DNA from 2 places in the Selenomonas sp. oral taxon 478 genome. Region 2 is predicted to be linked to the other one. Evidence: predicted binding sites of a transcription regulator. Region 2 holds the regulator's gene; the other holds the start of a gene.
The links. The regulator HrcA, encoded in region 2, represses chaperone genes, less so after heat shock. The targets are predictions, from matches to a motif close to TGTTAGCACTCNNNNNNNNNGAGTGCTAACA.
Positions count from the first base shown of each region.

Region 1: groES (co-chaperone GroES) is a predicted target of HrcA. The motif match lies at 1,279-1,309, and genes of this name have one in related genera.

Region 1 covers NZ_CP012071.1:352,820-357,364, reverse strand. Annotated here, with positions in the region: gene ADJ74_RS01730 (methyl-accepting chemotaxis protein) at 1-1,092, shown strand, start outside; gene groES (co-chaperone GroES) at 1,348-1,629, shown strand; gene groL (chaperonin GroEL) at 1,824-3,452, shown strand; gene ADJ74_RS01715 (NAD(P)H-dependent oxidoreductase) at 3,631-4,545, shown strand, end outside.
Region 2 covers NZ_CP012071.1:1,582,620-1,600,305, forward strand. Annotated here, with positions in the region: gene ADJ74_RS07430 (filamentous hemagglutinin N-terminal domain-containing protein) at 1-11,959, shown strand, start outside; gene hrcA (heat-inducible transcriptional repressor HrcA) at 12,213-13,247, shown strand; gene grpE (nucleotide exchange factor GrpE) at 13,241-13,831, shown strand; gene dnaK (molecular chaperone DnaK) at 13,869-15,734, shown strand; gene dnaJ (molecular chaperone DnaJ) at 15,744-16,892, shown strand; gene ADJ74_RS07455 (hypothetical protein) at 17,021-17,686, shown strand, end outside.

The DNA.
Region 1 (4,545 bases), 1.0 Mb from region 2:
TCGCGCCGTATTGCAGATAACATCTCCGATCCGCTCGCTTCCTCCATCGGACATCTGAGTGCCGTCGCGTCCGGCGACCTCTCGCGTGAGATCCCGCGCGAACTCTCTGACCGTGCGGATGAAATCGGTACGGTGGTCAAGGCACTCGGCAAGATGCAGGGCTTTATGAAGCAGGTGCACGAGGAGGCAGAGCAGACCGATGCGATGGTTGCCGAGCTTGAGGAAATGCTGCACGGGCTCAACAATGACACGCAGGACATGTCTGCCGTGACCGAGGAGATGTCCGCAGGCATGGAGGAGACAGCAGCATCTACATCCAGTGTCCAGCATCTCAGCGGGGAGCTGAACGATGGGATCAAGGGGGCAGCGGACGCAGCACGCGAGAGCGAGGAGTATACGCGCGAGGTTGCACAGCGTGCCGCCGATCTCCAGACGACGATGGAGCAGTCGCGTCTCAATACGCGTCAGATCTACGGCTCGACGAAGGACTCTGTGGCAGAGGCGATCGAGTCCTCGAAGGTCGTCGACCAGATCGGACAGCTCACGCTGGAGATCTCCGAGATCGCCGAACAGACGAACCTCCTCGCTCTGAACGCAAGCATCGAGGCAGCGCGTGCAGGTGAGCAGGGACGCGGCTTTGCCGTGGTCGCGGGCGAGGTCGGAAAGCTCGCCGAGCAGTCGCGCGGAACGGCAGAGAAGATCAAGGGCCTCACGGGGCAGGTTACGGGCTCGGTGCAGGCTCTCTCTGACGGTACGCATAGGCTGCTCACCTTCATTGATGAAAACATCCGCGGCGATTATGACCTGATGGACAAAACAGCAGTGCAGTACAAGGCAGATGCGGAGTTCTTCCGCAAAACTGCAGAGGCGACAACGTCGCGGTCACAGGAACTGCTGGGCTCCGTCAGCGAGATGAATGCGGCGATGGAGGGGATTCGCAACGCGACACACGAGGGTGCGGAGGGCAACACGCGCATCGCGGAGAGAGTCGTCTCCATGGCGGCAGAGTACGAGAATATCCTTGCAAAGATCCAGACCTTCAAGGAAGGGACGGCGCGCCTCAAGAACCTCGTGGCGGCGTTCAAGGAGTAATGCTGCTGGGCATACCGCACACTTTTCTCGTTTGTTCCACTAGGGTTCGCTTAGAGGCATCGCCCATTCGCACGAAAAATTTACATGTTATGCAGAGAGCCTTTTATGGCTCTTTGTTGTTTTTTTGACTTTTTTACAAAATACCTATTGACTTTTTGACTAAAAACATTTACTATAGACAACGTAAGTTAGCACTCAGTCAATGAGAGTGCTAACACGACAAAAAGATTTGGGATAAACTAGGAGGAAGATACCATGATTAAGCCATTGGGCGAACGTGTTGTCATTGAAGTCGCAGAGAGCGATGTCACGACGGCGAGCGGCATTGTGCTCCCCGATACGGCAAAGGAAAAGCCGCAGAAGGGCAAGGTCGTTGCGGTCGGTACGGGCAAGCTCCTCGAGAACGGACAGCGTGCAGGCCTTGAGGTCAAGGAAGGCGACAGCGTCGTTTTCTCGAAGTACTCGGGCTCTGAGATCAAGGTTGACGACAAGGACTACCTCATTGTTCGCGAGAGCGACATTCTGGCAATCCTGTAATTAGGGAAGTACTGATAAATTCGGCACTACCATCTTGACGCATCTTTTTCGCCCGTACTTCGGCGGAAAATCCTCCACAGAGCCCCACTCTGCGTCTGGTTTTCCACCTTGTTCGGACAAAAAATCTACGCCAATTTGGCAGACCTCATTTTATCAGTGTTACCTTAGATAGACGAAACGTGGAGGCAATATAAATGGCAAAGCAGATTCTGTTTGACGAAGAGGCACGCCGCGCTCTTGGCCGCGGCGTTGATGCACTGGCAAATGCGGTCAAGGTAACGCTTGGCCCGAAGGGACGCAACGTTGTCCTCGATAAGAAGTACGGCGCACCGACGATCACGAATGACGGCGTGACGATTGCACGTGACATCGAGCTCGAGGATCCGTTCGAGAACATGGGCGCACAGCTCGTGAAGGAAGTTGCGACGAAGACGAACGACATCGCGGGCGATGGCACGACGACGGCGACGCTCCTCGCACAGGCGATGATCCAGGAGGGCATGCGCAACGTCGTGGCGGGCGCGAACCCGATGATCGTCAAGAAGGGCATCGACATGGCGGTCAAGACGCTGGTCGAGGAGATCAAGAGCAAGGCACAGAAGGTCGAGACGAAGGCAAAGATCGCGCAGGTCGCGTCGATCTCCTCGGCAGACTCCGAGGTCGGCGAGCTCATCGCAGAGGCGATGGAGAAGGTCGGCAAGGACGGCGTCATCACGGTTGAGGAGTCCAAGACCATGGACACGAACCTCTCCGTTGTTGAGGGCATGCAGTTCGATCGCGGCTATATCTCGCCGTACATGGTGACGGATACGGACAAGATGGAAGCCGTCATGGATGATCCCTATGTGCTCATCACCGACCGCAAGATCTCCTCGGTCGCGGATATCCTGCCCGTTCTGGAGCAGGTCGTGAAGCAGGGCAAGCAGATCGTCATTATCGCAGAGGACCTTGACGGTGAGGCTCTTGCGACCATCGTGGTCAACAAGCTGCGCGGCACGTTCAAGGCACTCGCGGTCAAGGCACCGGGTTTTGGCGACCGCCGCAAGGCGATGCTCGAGGATATCGCTATCCTCACGGGCGGCACGGTCATCAGCGAAGAGGTCGGCCGCAAGCTCGACAGCGTCACGATCGAGGATCTCGGCCGTGCACGTCAGGTGCGTTCCTCCAAGGAGGAGACGACGATTGTCGACGGTGCAGGAGACAAGGCACAGATCTCCGCACGCGTGGCACAGCTCAAGAAGCAGATCGCAGAGACCACGTCCGACTTTGACCGTGAGAAGCTGCAGGAGCGTCTGGCAAAGCTCGCCGGCGGTGTTGCTGTGGTCGAGATCGGTGCAGCGACAGAAGTCGAGATGAAGGACAAGAAGTACCGTGTTGAGGATGCACTCAATGCAACGCGTGCGGCAGTCGAAGAGGGCATCGTTGCCGGCGGCGGCACGACGTTCATCGACATCCTCCCGGCACTCGACAAGCTGAACGTCGAGGGCGACGTCAAGGTCGGCGTCGAGATCGTGCGCCGTGCGGTCGAGGCTCCGGTGCGCCAGATCGCTGAGAATGCAGGCCTTGAGGGCTCGGTTGTCGTCGACAGCGTGAAGAAGGCGGGCGATGGCGTTGGCTTCAATGCACTCGAGAACACCTACGTCGACATGATCGGCGCGGGCATTGTCGACCCGGCGAAGGTCACGCGCTCTGCCCTGCAGAATGCGGCATCTATCGCTGCCATGGTGCTCACGACCGAGACGCTCGTCACGGACAAGCCCGAGCCTGAGGCTCCGGCACCTGCAGGTGCACCCGGCATGGGCGGTATGGGCGGCATGATGTAAGGCAGTTGCCCTCGATCATATCGTGAAATAGCGAAGAAGCATGTTTCCTATCAGTGGAGCATGCTTCTTTTTGTTTTACAATCTATATCGACGGATTGTTAAAATACAGATACAGTGCTATACTACAGAGCATGAAGATAATAGAGCTCCATCGACAGAGGAGCAAAAGGAGTTTCGCATGCTGAATATAGATAAGAAACTCGCGAAACGCGAGGCAGAGGGCAAGATCATCCGCACAGGCATCGTGGGTGTGGGGCAGATGGGGCGCGGACTGGTTTCGCAGATGGTGCTCATGAAGGGCATTATGCCTGCCATTGTTGCCGATCATACACTGGATAAGGTCATCAAGGCCTTTCATACCGCGGGTGTCCGTGACGAGGATATCGCCGTCGCAAAGACCATCGATGAGGCAAATCGCTACATGGAGCAGGGCAAGTACGTTGCGACAGAGAACGACACATTTATCTCGCACGCGAACCTCGTCGAGGTCGCCATTGATGTGACAGGCGTGCCCGAAGTCGGCGTGCGGATCGCGATCGACGCACTGAACAACAAAAAGCACGTCGTCATGATGGACGTTGAGACCGATGTGGTCATCGGCAGCTATCTCAAGAAGCTCGGCGACAAGAACGGCGTCATCTATACCGGCTCGGCAGGCGACGAGCCGGGTGCGGTCATGGAGCTCTACTCCTTTGCGTGTGCGATGGGGCTGGATGTCAAGGTCATTGGCAAGGGCAAGAACAACAAGATCGACTATGACTGCAATCCCGATACCGTGTACGAGGAAGCAGTCCGCCGCAAGATGAACCCGCGCATGCTCACCTCGTTCAAGGACGGCACGAAGACCATGGTCGAGATGACGGCGATGTCGAACGCCACAGGCTTTGTCCCCGACGTGATCGGTGCTCACGGTCCCGCGGGCTCGCCGCAGCATTGCTGCGCCGATCTCAACGAACTCTTTAAGCTCAAGAAGGATGGCGGTATCCTGAATCGGCACGGCGTCGTGGAGTATGTCAATGGCATTGCGCCCGGCGTCTTTGTCACCGTCGCATGTCCGAATGAGGATGCTGCCTACGTGATGGACTATCTCCAG
Region 2 (17,686 bases):
CGGTACTGCCGACATACAGATGACGGATCTCGGCTTTATCAACTCCGGTACGGGAGCTGTGCAGATCGGCAATGCCAGTACGGGAAGCATCGAGATCGGAACAACTTCGGTTGACGCGCCGCTGACGGTCACCTCGGGCGCGACAGTCAGCGTTACGGGAGCGGTCACGAACCCAAACAACAAAGATGTAACCTTTAAAGGGAATACGGTTGACTTCACGGCAGGTTCATCTCTCGCAGCCGGCTCGGGGACGACGACCATTGTTGCAGACAACGTAAGACTTGACAATGGCTCGTTCACGGGGACGGGGATTTTTCGTGTACAGAAAAAGACGGCTGGCGGCTTTACGGTCGGCGGCGCGAGCACATTCGTTTCGGATGCTGGACTCGGCAAACTCATAGGCGGCTTTTATAATGTCGAGATCGGCGCAAAGGACTACGTTGGTACAGCAACGATCAATACGATTTCCACAGGGAAACTTCCTGCCTATACGAGTATCCTGACGAAGGGGGCACTCTCTGTCACGGGGACGGTCAACGGCGGCGCGACTGATACTCTTGTCCTGCATGGGGAGGGCGGGCTGACGCAGACAGCACCGATCAAGGTCGGCAATCTACTCCTCCTCGGCAAAGGGACAGTGGCTCTCGATGGTGTCGCGAATAATGAGATTGGCAATATTGCCGCTGATATGAGCACTGGTGTACTCAAACTCAAGAATCAAACGGATATGAAGGTGGACAAGATCCAGGACCGTACCGTCACTCCTGCCGCAGATGTCGATGGTATCGCGGCGAAGTCGACGGAGATTCATCTTGGCATAGGTAAAAAGCTGGATGTCCGAAGCAACATTAAGACCACGGATGATGCGAAGCTCGAGGCGGACAAGATGGATCTCGGCAGCAAAGTAGATATCGGCAAGCAGTTCACACTTGAGAAGGCAGACAAGAACAGTGCAGTCAATATCGGTACGGGCGGAGATTGGGACGGGCTCAACAATTCCAAGTATGAAAAGATCAAGATTGGCGGCAATGGACAGAGCGGCGATATCAACATCGCGGGCACGACCTTTAAGAACCCATCGGATATTGAGACGACAGGAAAGGTCAAACTGACGGGGACAAATAAGGCAGGAGCGGACGGAAAGTCCGACATGACGATTACGGCAAACACGGCAGAACTGCCGACTGCCGCTGATTCGCTTGCCGTTAAGAATCTCACGCTCAACCTCTCGGGCGGCATTGACCTTGGAAACGGTAAGGTGCATGGAGCAGAGGGCGGAAACATCAAGGTCGGCAATGTCCCCACGGGCAAGGACATCGTCATCAGTGATAATGCTTCTGATGCAGCAGCGGGAGACTTCCGCATTTCCTACCGTACGATCAACGACACACTTGACGGCTTTAAGGGATTCGATGTTGCAGGCGACCAGCACGTGTACTTCTATGGCGGTGCGGTTAAGAAATCCATCAATGCGGCAGGCAAACTCGGTGTTGAGGTGCGTGATGATCTTTCGATTGAGGGGAAAGGGACGAAACTAAAGATCGGATCTGATCCTTCTGCAGGTACGCCTGATACAGTGATTAACGGCGGCTTTACTGTGAAACAGGGAAAGACCGTCCACGTCAAGGGTGTTGGTGCGGGCAGTAAGGCGGAAGGTGCGGAGATCAACATTCAGACGGGGGGGGATATTCACCTGGAGCAGGGGGCTGCACTCAAGGTCGAGGGCAACTATGCACAGGCGACACTCAACTCGCGCGGCGGTGATGTCGTTCTGAATGAGGATGCCAAGGTAAAGGTCGTTGATGGCTCTACGCCTGTTTGGGTTGATGTTACGGGCAACAACGTGCAGTTGGATGCAAGGGCACAGCTCGACTCCGGCACGGACACGGTCGGCGCTCTTCGCGTGCACACGGATAAGATCATCACGCCGATGGCAGATGACAATACGACCAATATTGTAGGAAAGAGTGGACTTGTCATCACGCGCAAGACCGCAGGTGATCTGACACTCAACAACTCTGCTGCAGGTGCAGGGCTTCACATCACGAGTGACCAACTCAATGGCAAACTTTTTGGCAACGAGTTTGCAGAGCTTGTTCTTGGTGATCAGAGGAGCAACACCGTCACGATCGACGGCCTTGCTGCAAACAACCGCGTTGTCGTCAAAACGGCGGACAGCGGGAAGGTAACGGTTGGTGCAGGCGGTCTGAAGGTCGGTACAGATGGTACAGGAAAGGCGTATAACGTAACACTTACAACGGGAGAGATCGAAAATACGGGCGGCGGTACGATGGAGATTGCACAAGGCGCCGCATTGAACCTCTATACAAACAGCATAGCAAATCTTTCGGCGGTTCCATCCGGTCCTGCCGTTAAGGGACATGGCACTCTAGGCATTGGTACGTTTGACGGTACAAAGTCGATTGGTGTCGGCGATAATGCAACAGGTGATCTCCTGCTGACGAATAATGCATTCAATACGGTTTTTGGACCAAATTTTGAGCACTACAGCATTGGTGGAACTCGCTCCGTTTCAGGATCGACCATCACGCAGGGAACGATCAATGTCAATCATTCATCGTTGACGCAGAATACGACCCTGCAGGCGAACAATATCAACTTTGCAGGTGATATGACACTTTCCTCAGGCAAGATCCTGACCGTCAACGCAGGTGTGAAGGCGGAGCAGACGGCAGGTAAGATCAAGACGGACAACCTTGCTGCGCTTGGCAAAGAAATTAAGCTGGATAAGAACAATGAGATCGGCACGCTCGCGGCAGATGCGTTCTCCATCAACGTCAAGTCGGATGCGCTTACCATTGGCACGATCACAACTCCGGCGGGAGCACCTGTCGCATCCCGTACGATTACGGGGGTCAAGGCGGGCTCCGTCACTTCGGGCAGTACGACGACGAATGGAAACATTAAACTCGCTGCCGATAGTATGACATTCACCGACGGAGCAGAGGGCAAGGGGACTCTCGAGCTTGAGCAGGCGACGGCGGGGACCAACTTGAACGTCGGGAAGACAGGAACGGGACTGACTCTCCCCACGAGCATCTTCGGGGGGAATAAGATTAAGGACGGATTTGAGCACGTCTATCTTGGCCGGGAAGATGCAACAGGCACGACGAATGTCGGAGGCAGTCTGAACTTCCTTGATCCGACGACGATCCGATCCGGCAAGACAGCGGGGGCGATGAACCTCGACGGCACCACGAACATCACTACGAACGGAAATAACCTTGATCTTGAGTCGAAAAATCTGACCACCGATCCCGGCAGTCAAGTCAATACAGGTACGGGAGATCTCACGCTCAAGACCGATAAGATGGATCTGAAGGGGCGTATGGGGAGCAGCGGAGGAAAGCTTAACGTCCTTCCCATTTCCAGCAATCAGGATATCAGTCTTGGTTCGGACGACCCGACAAAGCTCTCACTGATTGATGAGTATTTCAATACGGTCAATGGCAATACCCCTGTGTTCTGGGGGTATGGGAGTGTCAATATCGGTGATCGGGGCGGTACGGGCAGACTCTGGCAGAGCGGCTCGATGAACATCCCGTTTACGGTTAATATCCAACAAGCAATCAACACCAGTACGGGTGGTGTTGATCTTCGCGGCACCATCAACACTCACGGCAGAGATTATACGGTCGACAGCCGTGCGGTCAATCTGGACAACGCGCACATCAATGCGGACAGCAATCCTGCGACGGGGGCTGGGCAGAACGGTACGGTCACCATTAAGACAGACCAACTGACGACACAGAATGGCAGTACGATTAAGGGACATGGCGATATTGTTTTTGATACCTATACGCCGGGAACGACGATCGCTTTTGGTGCACCTGCCTTGGGCGGTATGCCCGGCAGTTTGGTGCTGCCATCGAATATCTTTGAGGGCTCCGGTCTTCTTCAAAAAAATGCAGACGGTACGGGATTTAAGAAAATTCGCATCGGAGGCGTGAACGCAGGAAATGTCGAGGTGGGGAATATAACCCTGCCGGAGGGGCTGGCAAGCGGTGTTGCCATCAAGACGAGCGGCAACGTCAGTTCAACTGGTGTCATGAAGAGTGTTCCGACCCTTGATGTCGATGCTGCATCGGTCAATCTGACGGGACCGAATGAAATCCAGAATATCGGCAATGTGACGTCTGCGGGCGGTGTCAACATCGAGACGAAGGGCGGCACAACGATTGCAGGCAAGGTCACGGGGAAGGATGCTCCCATCAAGATTACCAATTCAACCAGCGGAAATGTGACGATCGCGCCAGGCGGGCAGATCGTCGGCAAGGGGACCTCAGATATTGCCATCAATGCGAAAGATGGCTTCTTCATCAATAAGGGGGGGGCAAATGCACTTAAGACAGACCCGGGACAGCGATATATTGTACGGACGAAGGATTCGGTCGGCAATGTGTTGGACGGGCTCGTATTTAATGTACGCAAATATGGCGTGAATGACAGCAATATTGCGTCTTTTACGCCGCCGGCGGGGCAGAGTGCACTCTTCTACGAGTATCAGCCGGAGCTGAAGCTCTATGCAACACGCGCGTACGGTGATATCAATGCGGCATTCTTCAATGATGGTTCCGGATTCCAGATTGTCGATGACGGCGATCTGAAGCGGCGTGAACTCGATAAGGACGAGGTCAAGTACATCAGGGAGCACGTGAAAGATTCCGGTACGCATAACTTTGGTACGACACAGGCGACCGCAGCCAATGCTGATATCAATACGGCATCGGGCGAAGTGGAGCACGCAGCGGACGATGTTACGATGCGTGCAGGGATGCGCCATTATGGTTCGGATTCGACTGTCGCGAGTGAGAAGATTATCTATACCGGACATAATGATCTCAACTATAAGATTACGGTAGACTATCGCATCGTGCCGCGTGTTGTCACTGTGACAGGAAAGACGGACACACAGAAATATAAAGGCTCGGGATATACCTATTCCGGTTATAATGGGGTCACGTTTGCCAACTTTGCGAACGGACAGACGGCATCATCAGCGGGAATTACGGCGGGGTCTATTACCTATACGCCGATTGTGGATTCCACACAGACGAGCGGCTATGCCCAGGGGGCAATCCACGCAGGGACCTATGATCTCGATGTGTCAGGAAACCTGAGGGCAGCAAACTATAATTTTGTTTACAAACCAGGAAAACTGACGATTCAGCCGCGCGAGATTCACTTTACTGCACCGAGCGGCACGCGTATTTACGGCAATGAAAATAATACCGCACAGCTGACGGGAAGCCTGTCTCATACGGGAGATTGGCTTGTTTCAGGTGACTCTTTTGACGCGTATACGGTTACGGCAACTGACAGCGCGAACCATGCTGTGACGAAGGAAACAGGCGTGGGCACCTACACGATGAAGGTGCAGGGAGCCACCATTGCCTCCAGCAGCGTTGCACGGGACGGGGATTACAAAATTACCTCAACGCCAGGTACACTGACGATCAATAAGCGTGACCTCTATATCACGGCGGGAGACAAGAGCCGTGCGTACGGCGATGACAATGATAAGGCGACGTATGTACCTGGCTCATCGAAGTTCACCGTGCGTACGGCGACAGCGACGACAGGCCTTGCGAACGACGATAAAATTTCGGATGTAGTGGAGACGCTCGACCCCTTGGCGACGGTGACGACGCACGCGGGAACGACAGGACTCAAGACAACGGTCTCGGGCGCGACCTTCGGCGTGGGCACGGATGCGAACTACAACGTGCACTATACGGACGGCACGTTGAGTATTACAAAGCGTAATCTGACGCTCGTTGCGGGTGATAAGACGCGCATCTACGGTGCGGCAAACAATACGGCCTCCTATGTGAACGGGACGGGGCTCTTTGCAGTCAAGACAGGGACGAACCTCGTCAACGGCGATCAGGTGACCTCGGTGACGGAGTCACTTGACGGCAATGCGGCAACGGATGCGGGCGTAACAGGGCTCATGACGCATATCTCGGGGGCTGTAATTGGCGGCGGAGCCGGCAATACGAATGACTACAACATTACCTACGAGACGGGCACACTCAATATAACGAAGCGCGATTTGACGCTCCATGCGGGCGACAAGACGCGTGTCTACGGTGCGGAGAACAGCACGGCGACCTATACGGGCGGCACGTCGAAGTTCCGCGCTGACGCCGCGACGGGGACGACGGGTCTCGTGAACGGCGACACGATCGCCGACGTCACGGAGTCGACGAACGCCCTCATCACGACGAACGCGGGCACGACGGGGCTCAAGACGAAGATCGCGGGCGCGACCTTCGGCGTGGGCAAGGCGTCGAACTACAACATCACCTACGTCGACGGTGGCTTCGACATCACGAAGCGCGACCTCTATATTGATGCAGGAAATAAGACCCGCGCGTACGGCGCAGAGAACAGCATAGCAACCTATACGGGCGGTACGTCGATGATTAACGTACGCACGGCGACGGCGACGACGGGGCTTGCAAACGGCGATACGATTTCTGCCGTCACGGAGACGATTGATCCGACGGTGACCGTCACGACGGATGCAGGAACGACAGGTCTCTGGACACGGGTCTCGGGCGCAACGTTCGGTACAGGGCTGGCTTCCGACTATACGATTCACTACGGAGATGGCAATTTCAGCATCACGCCGCGTGAGGTAAAGGTGACGGCAGGAAATGCCGAGCGCAACTACGGGCAGCCGAATCCCGTCGTGACGGCATACACCGTTGAGCACGGAACGAGTGCAACAAATCGCGGGCTGCTCCCGGTGGATAGCATTCCCATTACGGGAATCACGTCGACCTATGCGCCGTCGATAACGACAACGACCAATGCGGGGACGTATAACAACGTAATCACCATTGACCCATCCTCTGTTACGGGCAGCTATACCGGTGCGACGAATCTTGCAAACTATCGTTTTGTATATGAGCCCGGCACGCTGACCATCAAACCGACGGGCTTTACGCCGAGCACGCCGGGCGGTGCAGCAGTGATGACGAGCACGACGACATCGTCACAGACGACATCCGGCATGACGACGGGCGGCGGCGGTGCATCTGTCGGCACGCAGACGGGCGGCTCCGGCAGCATCGGCGGCGGCCCCGGACCCAGCATCGGCGGACTGCCTGGCGGTGGCGGCGGTGGTACGGGTGCCGGAGGTGGCGGCGGTGCAGGCGGCGGAACTGTTCCGACGCCGGGCACAATACCGGGCAGCTCGACCACGACGGGCGGCGGCTCTACACCGGGAACGACAACAGGAACAACGACGGGCACAGGCGGCTCGTCTGCTTCGAGTACAACAACGGGCGGCGGAACGACGGGCTCAACTACGGGCACGGGCGGAACGTCGACCACAACAGGTGGCTCGTCTACCTCGACAGGCGGCTCCTCGACAAGCACAGGTGGCTCTTCTACTTCAACAGGAGGCTCTTCGACCAGCACGAGCGGTTCTTCTACTTCAACAGGAGGTTCTTCCTCCAGTTCGGGTGGTTCGTCTACAACTGGTGGATCTTCCTCCAGCTCGGGCGGCTCTTCTTCCGGCACAGGCACGTCGACCAGCGGTGGCTCTACGCCGGGCACGGGAACAGTCCCGGGCACTACACCGACACCGGGCGGCAGCACGGGAGGCTTTAGCTTCACAGGCGGCAGCTCCGGCTCTGTCCCGGGAATGCCCGGCGGCAGCGTCGGCGGTGGCACGGCAATCCCGGGCGGCAGCTCGGGCGGCATCAGTGTCGTCGGCGGCGGCACGGGCAGCATCACCGGAAATCCGGGCGGCCTGACGGGCGGCACGACGATCCCGGGCGGCAGCTCGGGCGGCGGCGTCAGCCTTGGCGGCGGTGGCCTCACGGGAGGTTCCACACCGAGCACGGGTGGCCTCACGGGTGGCTCAACGCCGAGCACCGGCGGTGTAACTGGCGGCACAATGCCAAGCACAGGCGGACTTACCGGTGGTTCGACACCGAGCACAGGTACATCCACGGGCGGCACGGGGACAACTCCGGGCGGCTCGACGGGCTCTACGCCGAGTGCAGGAACAACCACGGGTGGGTCAACCCCGAGCACGGGCACAACACCGGGCAGCTCGACCACAACGGGCGGCGGCTCTACACCGGGAACGACAACAGGAACAACGACGGGCTCAACTACGGGCACGGGCGGAACGTCGACCACAACAGGTGGCTCGTCTACCTCGACGGGAGGCTCTTCGACCAGCACGAGCGGTTCTTCTACTTCAACAGGAGGTTCGTCCTCCAGTTCTGGCGGTTCGTCCACAAGCGGTGGAAGCTCCTCCTCTGGCGGCTCGTCCTCCGGTTCGGGCACGTCGACCAGCGGTGGCTCTACGCCGGGCACGGGCACAGTCCCGGGCGCTACACCGACACCGGGCGGCAGCATGGGAGGCTTTAGCTTCACGGGCGGTGGCTCCGGCTCTGTTCCGGGAATGCCCGGCGCCAGCGTCGGCGGCGGTACGGCGATCCCGGGCGGCAGCTCGGGCGGCATCAGCGTCGTTGGCGGCGGCACGGGCAGCATCACGGGCAATCCGGGCGGCCTGACGGGCGGCACGACGATCCCGGGCGGCAGCTCGGGCGGCGGCGTCAGCCTTGGCGGCGGCGGCCTGACCGGCGGTTCGACACCTAGCACAGGTGGTCTTACGGGTGGTTCCACACCGAGCACGGGCGGCCTTACCGGCGGTTCGACGCCGAGCACCGGCGGTGCAACTGGCGGCTCTACGCCGAGCACGGGTGGCCTTACGGGTGGTTCCACACCTAGCACGGGCGGCCTTACCGGTGGCTCTACGCCAAGCACAGGCGGACTTACCGGTGGTTCGACACCGAGCACGGGCACAACACCGGGCAGCTCGTCCACAACGGGCGGCGGCTCTACACCGGGCACGACAACAGGAACAACGACGGGCACAGGCGGCTCGTCTGCTTCGAGTACAACAACGGGCGGCGGAACGACGGGCTCAACTACGGGCACGGGCGGAACGTCGACCACAACAGGTGGCTCGTCTACCTCGACGGGCGGCTCTACGCCGGGTACTGGCACAGTACCGGGCGCTACACCGACACCGGGCGGCAGCACGGGAGGCTTTAGCTTCACAGGCGGCAGCTCCGGCTCTGTCCCGGGAATGCCCGGCGGCAGCGTCGGTGGCGGCACGGCAATCCCGGGCGGCAGCTCGGGCGGCATCAGTGTCGTCGGCGGCGGCACGGGCAGCATCACCGGAAATCCGGGCGGCCTGACGGGCGGCACGGCGATCCCGGGCGGCAGCTCGGGCGGCGGTGTCAGCCTTGGCGGCGGCGGCCTGACCGGCGGTTCGACACCTAGCACAGGTGGCCTCACGGGAGGCTCGACACCGAGTACGGGCGGCCTTACTGGTGGTTCCACACCGAGCACGGGTGGCCTTACGGGCGGCTCTACGCCGAGCACGGGCGGCCTTACGGGAGGTTCTACACCGAGCACGGGCGGACTTACTGGTGGTTCCACACCGAGCACGGGTGGTGTAACTGGCGGCACAACGCCAAGCACCGGTGGTGTTACGGGTGGAACGACGCCAAGCACAGGCAGCTCGTCTACTTCGAGTACAACAACAGGCGGCGGCACGACGGGCTCGACTACGGGCACGGGCGGAACGTCGACCACGACGGGTGGCTCGTCCACCTCGACAGGCGGTTCCTCGACAAGCACAGGTGGATCGTCTACCTCGACAGGAGGTTCTTCCTCCAGTTCGGGTGGTTCGTCCACGAGCGGCGGAAGCTCCTCCTCGGGCGGCGGCTCGTCCTCCGGTTCGGGCACGTCGACCAGCGGCGGCTCTACGCCGGGTACTGGCACAGTCCCGGGCGGCACACCGACACCGGGCGGCAGTACGGGAGGCTTTAGCTTCACGGGTGGCGGCTCCGGCTCTGTCCCGGGAATGCCCGGCGGCAGTACCGGCGGCACGGCAATTCCGGGCGGCAGTTCGGGTGGCATCAGCGTCGTTGGCGGCGGCACGGGCAGCATTACCGGAAATCCGGGCGGCCTGACGGGCGGCACGACAATTCCGGGTGGCAGCTCGGGTGGCGGCGTCAGCCTTGGCAGCGGTGGCCTGACGGGTGGTTCAACGCCGAGTACCGGCGGTGTTACGGGTGGAACGACGCCAAGCACAGGCGGCCTCACTGGTGGTTCAACGCCAAGCACAGGTACACCCACGGGCGGCTCGGGGACAACCCCGGGCGGCTCGACGGGCTCTACGCCGAGTGCAGGAACGACCACAGGCGGGTCAACCCCGAGCACGGGCACAACAACCGGTGGCACAACGCCGAGCACGGGTGGCTCGTCCACAACGGGTGGCGGTACAACACCGGGAACGACAACAGGCACCACGACGGGCACAGGCGGCTCGTCTACTTCGAGGACAACAACCGGCGGCGGCACGACGGGCTCGACCACGGGCACGGGCGGAACGTCGACTACGACGGGTGGCTCGTCCACATCGACAGGCGGTTCCTCGACAAGCACAGGTGGATCGTCGACCTCGACAGGTGGCTCTTCGAGCAGCACGGGCGGTTCTTCTACTTCAACAGGAGGTTCTTCCTCCAGTTCTGGTGGTTCGTCCACGAGCGGCGGATCTTCGTCCAGCTCTGGTGGCTCCTCCACGAGTGGCGGAAGCTCCTCTTCGGGCGGCGGTTCGTCCAGTTCGGGCACGTCGACCAGCGGCGGTTCTACGACGGGTACTGGCACAGTCCCGGGCGCTACACCAACACCGGGCGGCAGCACGGGAGGCTTTAGCTTCACGGGCGGCGGTTCCGGCTCTGTTCCGGGCATGCCCAGCGGCAGCGTCGGCGGCGGCACGGCAATTCCGGGCGGCAGTTCGGGCGGCATCAGCGTCGTTGGCGGCGGCACGGGCAGCATTACCGGAAATCCGGGCGGCCTGACGGGCGGCACGACGATTCCGGGCGGCAGCTCGGGCGGCGGTGTCAGCCTTGGCGGCGGCGGCCTGACCGGCGGTTCGACACCTAGCACAGGTGGCCTCACGGGAGGCTCGACACCGAGTACGGGCGGCCTTACTGGTGGTTCCACACCGAGCACAGGCGGACTTACTGGTGGTTCGACACCGAGCACAGGTACATCCACGGGCGGCACGGGGACAACTCCGGGCGGTTCGACGGGCTCTACGCCGAGTGCAGGAATGACCACAGGCGGGGCAACCCCCAGCACGGGCACAACAACCGGTGGCACAACGCCGAGTACGAGTGGCTCGTCTACCACGACAGGCGGCTCTTCGACCAGCACGGGTGGATCGTCCACAAGCGGCGGAAGCTCCTCCTCGGGCGGCGGCTCGTCTAGCTCGGGTGGATCTTCTTCCAGTTCGGGCACGTCGACAGGCGGCTCCGAGACGAATACGCCGCAGGGGTCGACGCAGGTGCTGACCAGCGACAAGGTCATTGTCACGATGGGGAACAACCCTGAGACACATGACTATGTTGAGGGCTCGGACGGCTCGTTCGGCTTTGACCTCGGGAAGACACGCGGGATTCGTGGTGTGCACCACGAGGAGATCCCCAACAGCACGGCTGAGGCAATCCCCTTCCTCTTTACGGACGGCGGCTCGCGCGATCTCGACGGCATCTATACGATCAACTATAGTCCCGTACGTCTGACGATCAAGCCTGCCTCAAAGAAGGCGGACATTCCGGATCCGAAGGAAATCCGCAATATGTCTGAGCAGAGGCTCAACTTCCTCTATCAGACAGCAAACGGAGCCTATGAGGTGACGTTTGGCAACGGCATTGTGACGCTTTATCCGAAGGATGAACCGGCACTTACGATTGTGACGAGTTCAGACCGCAAGGCGGAACGCGCCGTGCTGGCATCGGGACTTCTCACAGCAATTGAGAATCTCGGCGTAACGCCGGTAGAGATCCGCGCGGTCTACATCTTCAAGGTCTTTGCGGATAAACCGACTGCGTAGTAGTTTATTCCATCCTATGGAGCGGTACGGGACAGTTTGTTTTCGTGTCGCTCTTTTCTTGTGTCCTGTCACGGTAAGGAATCCTGCGATCTTTTGGATGGCAGGGGACGCTAAAAGAGATATCCGTAATAAAAAATTTGACTTTTTGTCATTTTGCTATTGACTTTTTGTTTTTTACGCTGTATATTCTTTATAGATTTTGATTAGCACTCAGACCAATAGAGTGCTAACAGAATTGAAAGGAGAGGGGTGAATGTCGAACGATCTGGATGAGCGCAAGAGCCAAATCCTATGGGCGGTCGTCGATGACTACATTGCATCGGCGGAGCCGGTCGGGTCACGGACGCTTGCGCAGAAGTACAATCTCGGCATCAGCCCGGCCACCATTCGCAACGAAATGGCGGATCTGGAAATGCTCGGTTATCTGGAGCATCCGCACACATCCGCCGGACGCATTCCGTCGTCGAAGGGCTATCGCTTCTACGTCGACGGGCTGCAGCCCATCGCTCCGGTGACGGATGCCGAGAAGACAAAGATTCATGATTGGTACAAAGGGCGCGTGCGGCGGCTCGATGAGGTGTTTCAGGAAACGGCGCGCCTCATCGCCGATGTGACACATAACCTGTCGCTCGTGCTTGCACCGCAGGCCGCACAGTCCACGTTCCGCATGCTGCAGTTCCTGCCGCTTGATCTCGGTCACGCGATTGCCGTCCTCATGACGGATGCAGGGTTCGTCGAAAACCGTATCGTCGAGATTCCAGACGGTGCGACGTTCGCAGACTTCCAGCGGATGGCGGGCGCGGTGAATCAGACGCTCTCGGGCAAGGCACTCCGTGCTGTGACAAAGCAGGATATGCGACGCATCCGCGATGCGATCGGCGATGAGTCGATCTTCGTCGCGGCGGTGGAGGTGATGCACCGCGCGCTCGAAGGGCGTGAGGATGGTCGTCTTTATCTTGGTGGGACAGCGCAGCTCCTCAGCAATCCCGAGTTTCAGGATCTCGATCGCGTACGCGCGATGCTGCTCGTCCTTGAGCGCGAGGATCTTGTGAAGGATATCCTGCATACCCATGCGGGAGAGGGACTGACAGTCACGATCGGGCGAGAGAACGAGAGCAGTACGTTTTGGGACAGCAGCTTCATCACGGCGACCTATCATGTCGACGGAAAGCTGCTCGGAACGATTGCCGTGCTCGGGCCGACGCGGATGGAATATGCGAAAGCAATGCGCATCCTTGAATATGTCAATACGAACTTGACAGAAATGATCTATCAATTAAAGTGGTAGGAGAGGTGAACGGCTTGCAGGAAGAAGAGAAGGTACAGGACACGGCAGAGGGGCAGTCTGAGGCTGCTGCGGATGCTGTGACTGAGACGGATGCGGCGGACACACCCGCAGGGGAGGAGGACAGCGCCCCGACCGAGGCGGATAAAATTGCTGCACTCGAGGCGGAGCTGAAGGAAAAGAGTGATCGTGTCCTGCGCCTGCAGGCGGATTTTGAAAATTTCCGCCGCCGCACGGCGAAGGAAAAAGAAGAACTCGCCGCCGTCATTACGCAGAATATGCTCGGCGATCTGTTGCCGCTCCTCGATAATTTTGAGCGGGCACTCGCCGTGGAGCAGACGGATGTCGAGGCGTTCCAGAAGGGCGTCGAGATGATTCACACGCAGCTGCGTGAGGTCATGCAGAAGCACGGCCTTGAGGCCATCGAGGCAGAGGGCCAGCCCTTCGATCCGAATTTTCACCAGGCGGTGATGCGCGTGGAGGATGCGGATGCAGAGGACGGAACGATCACACAGGTGCTCCAGAAGGGCTACCAGGCAAAAGGACGTGTGATCCGCCCCGCGATGGTGCAGGTCGCCGGTAACTAACGAAATAATATCTTTATGATTTTTGGGGGAATATAACATGGCTAAAGTAATTGGTATTGATCTTGGTACGACGAACTCGGTTGTCTCCGTGATGGAGGGCGGCGAGCCGGTCGTTATTACGAATCCTGAGGGCAGCCGCATCACGCCGTCTGTTGTCGGTTTTACGAAGGACGGCCAGCGTCTCGTCGGCCGCCTCGCGAAGAATCAGGCGGTGTCGAATCCTGACCGCACGATCTCGTCGATCAAGCGTCACATGGGTGATCCGAACTATCATGTCACGATTGATGGAAAGAGCTACACGCCGCCCGAGATCTCAGCAATGATTCTGCAGAAGCTCAAGAGCGATGCAGAGGCATATCTCGGCGAGACGGTTTCGCAGGCGGTCATCACGGTGCCGGCGTACTTCAATGACAGCCAGCGTCAGGCGACGAAGGATGCGGGTAAGATCGCAGGCCTTGAGGTGCTGCGTATCATCAACGAGCCGACGGCGGCGGCACTCGCCTATGGCTTGGATAAGGATCAGGATGAGACGGTGCTCGTCTTCGACCTTGGCGGCGGCACATTCGATGTCTCCATTCTTGAGCTGAGCGAGGGCGTGTTCGAAGTCAAGGCGACGAACGGCGACACGGTGCTCGGCGGCGACGATTTCGATAAGAAGATCATGGACTGGATGGTCGAGGAGTTCAAGAAGGAGAACGGCATCGACCTCTCGCAGGACAAGATGAGCGCACAGCGTCTCATCGAGGCGGCTGAAAAGGCGAAGATCGAACTCTCGAGCATGAGCCAGACGAACATCAACCTGCCGTTCATCACGGCAGATGCCACGGGCCCGAAGCATCTCGATCTGACGCTCTCGCGTGCGAAGTTCGATGAGCTGACAGCTGACCTCGTGGAACGCACGATGGTGCCGACGCGCAAGGCTATGGAGGATGCGGGGCTCTCGGGCAGCGACATCGACAAGATCATTCTCGTCGGCGGCTCGTCCCGTATCCCTGCGGTACAGGAAGCCATCCGCAAGATCCTTGGCAAAGAGCCCTCGAAGGGCGTGAACCCGGATGAGTGCGTCTCCATCGGCGCCGCGATCCAGGGCGGTGTCCTCGTCGGTGAGGTCAAGGATGTCCTGCTCCTCGACGTTACCCCTCTTTCGCTCGGCATCGAGACCCTCGGCGGCGTCTGTACGAAGATCATCGAGCGCAACACGACGATCCCGACCTCGAAGAGCCAGGTGTTCTCGACGGCGGCGGACAATCAGCCGGGCGTTGAGATCCATGTCCTGCAGGGTGAGCGCGAAATGGCAGCGGGCAACAAGACCCTCGGCCGTTTCCAACTGACGGACATCCCGCCCGCACCGCGCGGCGTACCCCAGATCGAAGTCAAGTTCGACATCGATGCAAACGGCATCGTCAATGTGTCGGCAAAGGATCTCGGCACGGGCAAGGAGCAGAAGATCACGATTCAGTCCGACAGCGGCATGAGCAAAGAGGACATCGACCGCATGGTCAAGGAAGCCGAGGCACACGCTGCCGAGGATAAGGCGCAGAAGGAAGCCGTCGATGCGCGCAACACGGGCGACTCCCTTGTCTATCAGGCGGAGAAGGCGATCAAGGATCTCGGCGAGAATGCGGACAAGGCGCTCGTCTCCAAGGTACAGGCAGGCATTGATAAGCTGAAAGAGGCGCTCAAGGGCTCTGACATCGAGGCAATCAAGTCCGCGACGGAGGAAGTCCGCCAGCCGCTCTATGAGCTTTCTGCCGCTGCCTATCAGCAGGCACAGCAGGCGGCGGGTGCCGCCGGTGCAGCGCCGGGCGCGGAGGCAAATGCCGGCGCAGGTGCGCAGGGAGCGCCGCAGGACGACAACGTCGTCGATGCGGAGTTCACCGAAGTCAAGGATGATAAGAAGTAAGGTGGTATCGTGAGCGAGAAACGCGATTACTACGAAGTCCTGGGGCTCAAAAAGGGAGCCTCGGACGACGAGATCAAAAAAGCATACAAGAAACTCGCGCGCAAGTATCACCCCGACCTCAACCGTGACGACCCGAAGACCGCTGAGGAGAAATTCAAGGAGGTCAACGAGGCGTACGATGTGCTGAAGGATCCGAAGAAGAAGGCGACGTATGACCAGTTCGGTCACGATGCCTTTGACCCGCGCCGCGGCGGTGCGGGGGCCGGAGGGGGCAGCCCCTTCGGCGGCGGATTCGAAGGCTTCGATATGAACGATATCTTCGATATGTTCGGCATGGGCGGCGGCGGTCGCCGTGCACGCAGACAGGGCCCCGAGCGCGGGGCTGATCTGCGTTACGATCTGGAGATTTCGTTTGAGGAAGCGGCATTCGGCAAGGAGGTAGAGCTCTCCATTCCGCGCGAGGAGAACTGTCCGACCTGCGGCGGCTCCGGTGCGGCAAAAGGCTCGGAGGCGGAGACCTGCCCGACGTGCCACGGCACGGGACAGGAACAGGTCATGCAGCGAACGATGTTCGGCAATATGATGAGTGCACATACGTGTAGCCAGTGCCACGGCACGGGCAAGATCATCAAGACGCCGTGTCCCGACTGTCATGGTACGGGTCGCAAGCGCGTGACGAAGACGATCAAGGTCAACATTCCGCGCGGCGTGGACGACGGCCAGCGCGTCCGTGTGACGGGCGGCGGCGAGGCGGGTGTACGCGGCGGGGCGAACGGCGACCTCTACGTCTACATCTTCATCCGGCCGCACAAGCTGTTCCAGCGGCGCGGCAACGATGTCATCATCGAGATCCCGATCACGTTCGTGCAGGCATCGCTCGGCGCAACCGTACAGGTGCCGACGCTCGACGGGGCGGTCGATCTCAAGATCCCGGCGGGGATCCAGACGGGGACGGTGCTGCGCGTCAAGGGCAAGGGAATCCCCAACCTGCGCGGCACGGGACGCGGTGACGAGCATGTCCGCGTCAAGGTCACAACGCCGCAGAAGCTCTCAGCAAGGCAAAAGGAGCTCCTCAAGGAGTTCGCGGAGCTGAGTGGCGATGCGGTGAATCCGGAGCAAAAGAGCTTTACGGAGAAGTTCAAGGATCTGTTTACCTGATCTATTTCAGCGAGGCGGCTGCAGCGTTTGCTGCGGCCGCCTCACTGCGCATTGACATCGTTTCCTACTTTTGTTAGGATAAAAGGAATTGAAATTTGTATTGAGGGCGCATGGCATCGGGAGGGTTCATGGAAAATGTCTACGCGTTGGTCAAGCGCTTTTACTTGGCGCATGGACGCGCACAGATTTTTGTTCCGCGCACACTGACGGAGCGGTATCTGCGTGAGGCGGCGTGGCGGGGCGAGAGTGCTGAGGGGCTGTGTACGGACTGGTACTGCATCGAGGACTTTCTCACGGTCATTATGCGGCGTGATGATTCGCTCGCACGGCTTTTGATCCATATCGACTACCTTGCGCTTTTTTTCCGCTTTGCCGACGCACATATCGACCGTCGTCCGCTGAAACGCCATGCGGAGGATTATTTTAAACGCATGAATGATTTCCTCACGTATCTGGATGAGACGGGGAAGTATGAGATCGATTTCGGTGAGCTGGATGCCGATCTGGAGATGTTCTACCTTACGGGGCGTTTTCGCCTGCCGGAGCGTGTGGCGTGGGAGGAGATCGAAGGGCTGACCCTTGAGGATATCGAGGAGGATGAGCGCATCGAGATGGAGGAGCTGAATTTGCAGCTCAACGAGCTCCTCCACGAGATCGGCGAGTATTTCCGTCGCCCCATGTACCAGCGGGAGATCGGGCGCGCGGCGATGATCTATACGGGCAATCTCTACGACGCGAGTGCCTACGAGCAGTCTTCTGACGAGGAAAAAGAGGCGTTCTGGCTGCGGTTCTGG